Regions from separate parts of the Radiobacillus sp. PE A8.2 genome, predicted to be linked through region 2. Evidence: a T-box and tRNA genes for the amino acid it is inferred to sense, from the RefSeq annotation. Region 2 holds a T-box; the other holds one or more tRNA genes.
The links. A T-box is a leader RNA that pairs with one kind of tRNA and senses whether it is charged. The one in region 2 lies ahead of leuS (leucine--tRNA ligase), so its partner is inferred to be a tRNA-Leu.

Region 1: it encodes a tRNA-Leu, which carries the amino acid that the T-box ahead of leuS (leucine--tRNA ligase) is inferred to sense. The anticodon was not compared.

What each region holds. Positions count from the first base shown of each region.
Region 1 covers NZ_JBJGXI010000089.1:2,097-4,484, forward strand. The annotation lists gene ACI6MV_RS24575 (hypothetical protein) at 58-1,179, opposite strand; tRNA gene ACI6MV_RS24580 (tRNA-Leu) at 1,464-1,545, opposite strand; tRNA gene ACI6MV_RS24585 (tRNA-Cys) at 1,551-1,624, opposite strand; tRNA gene ACI6MV_RS24590 (tRNA-Gly) at 1,637-1,711, opposite strand; tRNA gene ACI6MV_RS24595 (tRNA-Gln) at 1,719-1,793, opposite strand; tRNA gene ACI6MV_RS24600 (tRNA-His) at 1,802-1,877, opposite strand; tRNA gene ACI6MV_RS24605 (tRNA-Trp) at 1,894-1,964, opposite strand; tRNA gene ACI6MV_RS24610 (tRNA-Tyr) at 2,002-2,087, opposite strand; tRNA gene ACI6MV_RS24615 (tRNA-Phe) at 2,101-2,176, opposite strand; tRNA gene ACI6MV_RS24620 (tRNA-Asp) at 2,216-2,292, opposite strand.
Region 2 covers NZ_JBJGXI010000043.1:43,611-45,998, forward strand. The annotation lists gene ACI6MV_RS19275 (ATP-binding cassette domain-containing protein) at 1-602, shown strand, start outside; T-box leader at 793-1,001, shown strand; gene leuS (leucine--tRNA ligase) at 1,181-2,388, shown strand, end outside.

The DNA.
Region 1 (2,388 bases), on a different contig from region 2:
ACTTTCACAAAAAGTTTTTAATGCTATAAGGAAACAAATGCAAATCCTACCACTAATTCAAGATACTTGATCAGTTTCTTGCTTGCTCTCTTCATATCTTTTATGTTGCCGGTAACTATATGTCGCTTTGCTAACCAGTTCATCATCTTCTAAACCAGCACCAATAGCACCACCTAATGTAGCAAAAGAAGTCACTAGCCAAGTGAGATGAATGTAATTTTCTAACGTAACTTTTTCCTTTAGGACAGATTGACTACTGAAAAGCTGCTCTGGGATCAAGAGTCTTACCGATAAGAAAAATAAAACAAATAAAATGATATAATAAAATACCACAGCCACACTTAAGGTTATGATCGTTGTCGCATTATACATCCTTCGTATTTTCCTCTTATTCCAAAAGCTAGGTTTTTCCCACAAATTATGAACTAGAATGATCCATAGCACCATACTACCTATGGCTGTAAACATAAGGATAATATAACGGGCAGGTTCATATACAACACTCAAATTCCATAAAGAGGGGAAAATAAGTCCATATGCCCCAGTAGCAAATGCAATCGCAATTACTTTTTTAAAAGAAGAGAATATCTTCAAAGGGCGATTGGCGTGCACCATTCCCATAAGAATTCTCAATTTACCATTCAATCTAGGCATCACATAATATTGAAAAATAGTGTCCTCACTTTTCTCTGTCATCTTTCTTCTTATCGGTGATAACAAGCGAGATATTTTATGTTTACTTTGCGAAAATACTCCATCCTCTTTTTCCTCCATACTATTGGATTTTCCATTGTATAAGTCTTTCATCATCTGAATAATCGTGTCCTTCAACCTCTTTCGCATTGGCTTAAACCCAAATGCAGGAAGAGAAATTTGCGACACTTTTTTATTTAAATTAGAACTTGCTAATACAACATCTTTCTTAGAGAAAATCGGAAGATCCGTCACACTAATTACATAGTCAAAGTTACTTGCTTGAATTTCCCTCTCTGCTTTTTCGGTTATTTCATCAGCTGTTTCTGCCGCTCCTGTTATTGGATCAGCCTTTATTTCAATGTTCCAATCAACGGTATCATCTATATAGTCTTTAAAAGCATTAGGAAGTATTTCTGCTAATCTCCTAACCATTTTTTCAGGAAATTCAGGAGCTGGAAGTATCCCTACTTTCATTTCTCTCATTTCGCCCATCCTTTACTTAATGATTGTAAATTAATCATACCCCGGATTTGCGAACTAGAAACATGGGGTCAGTTTTGTTGTTCCATCATTTGTTTAATCGAGAAAAGACGTCACAGATAACCGTTTTCACCATGAATCGCACGATTATAGACTATTTGTTAAACACAAAATCAACGTTATTTCCTAAAAAAGCACACAAAAAAACGTCTCCCACAATGTAGGAAACGCTTGTTATTACAGTATATTCACGGTTAATTGATTTACTGATTTCATGAAAAAATAAGTACCGGTGGTCGGGGTCGAACCGACACTCCGTGAGGAACACGATTTTGAGTCGTGCGCGTCTGCCAATTCCGCCACACCGGCAATTTTGGAGGCGGTAACCGGATTTGAACCGGTGATAAAGGTTTTGCAGACCTCTGCCTTACCACTTGGCTATACCGCCGTTATATAAAAATGGAGCGGAAGACGGGATTCGAACCCGCGACCCCCACCTTGGCAAGGTGATGTTCTACCACTGAACTACTTCCGCTTATAAATGGCTGGGCTACTAGGATTCGAACCTAGGAATGACGGCACCAAAAGCCGTTGCCTTACCGCTTGGCGATAGCCCAACATATTATGGGGCGACCGGTGGGGCTCGAACCCACGCATGCCGGAACCACAATCCGGTGTGTTAACCACTTCACCACGACCGCCATAATTGAAAAAAAGCAGGGGTAGTAGGACTCGAACCCACACCGGAGGTTTTGGAGACCTCTGTTCTACCTTTAAACTATACCCCTATGTTATTAATATATGCTAATTTTAAAATAAATTGAATGGTGGAGGGAGTAGGACTCGAACCTACGAACCCGATGGGAGCGGATTTACAGTCCGCCGCGTTTGGCCAACTTCGCTATCCCTCCAAATATTCAAAAGTGGTGGCTCGGGACGGAATCGAACCGCCGACACACGGATTTTCAGTCCGTTGCTCTACCGACTGAGCTACCGAGCCAATAAGGTTATGATATAAGATTCTATTCATAATGTAAAGTGGCGGTCCGGACGGGACTCGAACCCGCGACCTCCTGCGTGACAGGCAGGCATTCTAACCAACTGAACTACCGGACCAGAGATTTTTCGCAAAGCGAAAATATCTATCATTAATATTCTCTGAACAAATGGATCTTCATTATTAATCTTAGATATTCCCCAAAGGCTTTTAAG
Region 2 (2,388 bases):
GAGAAAATGGAAGCGGAAAATCAACCTTGTTGCGTTTGCTTTCTGGTCTGCTCAAGCCTACGAGAGGCAAAATAACGGTTGGCGGACAACCGGTCACAAGACAGATCAGAAAGGTACTAGCATATGCCACTGACCAAGACTATTTTTATCCATATTTAACAATCCAACAACTTGTTGATTATTATGCAAGTCAATTTCCGGATTTTGACAGAGAAAAAGCGAAGGCAATCATGCATTTTATGAATTTAGATTCATCAAGTAAGATAAGTCATTTATCAAAGGGAAATCGAGGTCGAGTGAAAATAATGGTCACACTATCCCGGAATGCACCATACCTTGTGTTAGATGAACCTTTTTCTGGGTTAGATCCAATGGTGCGCGAATCGATTATTAAAGGTATGATTCAATTTGTCGATTTGGAACAACAAACAGTTATTTTAACAACACATGAGATTAAAGATATAGAACCGTTGTTAGATGAAGTGATTTTATTAAAACAAGGAAGAGTGATTGCACAGGCTCCCGTCGAAGAAATTCGAGAACGCTACAAAATGAATGTAATCGATTGGATGCAATATTATTATCAACATACACAAATATAATTTAAGATGAGGGTACATGGTCAATTCCCATCATACTTTACACAGCTTTTATATCCACCTATAGTTTGGAAGCGGATTAATTCACATATAAGTGGATGTGAAAAGCTTAAAATCAGTATTATAAAATTGACTGACATGGTAAACCTTGACAAAGGTACCTGCTTTCATTACAATACGGTTACAATAACTTTGAACGACGATGAGAAGGAATAGTAGCAAAGTTTCAGGACACAAGAGAGGCAGCGGGTGGTGCGAGCTGTCCCTGAACTTTGTGAACTCACCTTTGATGTTGCATAAGTGAAACTATTAGCTTATGCCGTATTCCGCGTTAAGGATTAGAGTGAGCACGCTGATGTGCTAATTTGGGTGGTACCGCGGGAAAAATCTCTCGTCCCTTTTGTGGGATGGGGGATTTTTCTCGTTTTTTTGGATTTTTCATTATTTGTGCAATAATAATTTATAACTTGTACAAATTAGTCAATTTCAAACACTGATTATTAGCTAGCTGTATAAGGTAATTATGAAATTGACTCAGATAATCACTAATACTTAATAGTTGTATAGAGGAGGCGCAATCGATGTCGTTTGATCATCGCAATATTGAAGAAAAGTGGCGTAAACACTGGTTAAATAACAAAACATTTAAAACGAAAACAGAAACAAAGAAAGAGAAGTTTTATGTTCTTGATATGTTCCCGTATCCGTCAGGGGCTGGGTTGCATGTTGGTCACCCAGAAGGTTACACGGCAACTGATATCATCGCTAGAATGAAACGTATGCAAGGCTATGAAGTGTTACACCCGATAGGTTGGGATGCATTCGGGCTTCCCGCTGAACAGTATGCGTTAGATACTGGAAATGACCCAGCAGAATTCACAAAAATGAATGTTGACACTTTCCGTCGTCAAATTCAAGAGCTAGGTTTTTCTTATGATTGGGATCGTGAAATAAACACAACCGATCCAGGCTACTATAAATGGACACAATGGATTTTCTTGCAACTATATGATAGAGGCTTAGCTTATATCGATGAAGTTGCTGTTAACTGGTGCCCGGCATTAGGAACGGTACTTGCCAATGAAGAGGTAATCGACGGGAAAAGTGAGCGTGGTGGTCATCCGGTAGTTAGAAAGCCGATGAAGCAATGGATGTTGAAAATAACAGCTTATGCAGATCGTTTACTAGAAGATTTAGAAGAATTGGATTGGCCAGAAAGTATCAAAGATATGCAACGTAACTGGATTGGCAGATCCGAGGGCGCAGAAGTTCACTTTGGTATCGACGGCTATGAAGACACGTTTACTGTGTTCACTACTCGTCCGGATACGTTGTACGGTGCCACTTATGCAGTGTTGGCTCCGGAGCATCCGTTAGTTAATAAAATAGTAACACATCAACAACGTGGAGCGGTAGAAAAATATATAGATGACGTGCAAGCTAAAAGTGATCTAGAACGTACCGATTTAGCAAAAGATAAGACAGGTGTATTTACAGGCGCTTATGCGGTGAATCCTATTAATGGAGAAAAGCTTCCGATATGGGTTGCTGATTATGTGCTTATGACATATGGCTCTGGTGCGATCATGGCGGTACCTGCACATGATGAACGTGACTATGAGTTTGCGAAAAAATTTGATCTTCCAATTACAGCTGTTCTTGAAGGTGGAAATGTGAAGGAAGAAGCATTCACAGGTGATGGACAGCACATTAATTCCGATTTCTTAAATGGGTTGAATAAGGAAGATGGTATTAAGCAAGCGATAGAATGGTTGGAGGAACATGGTAA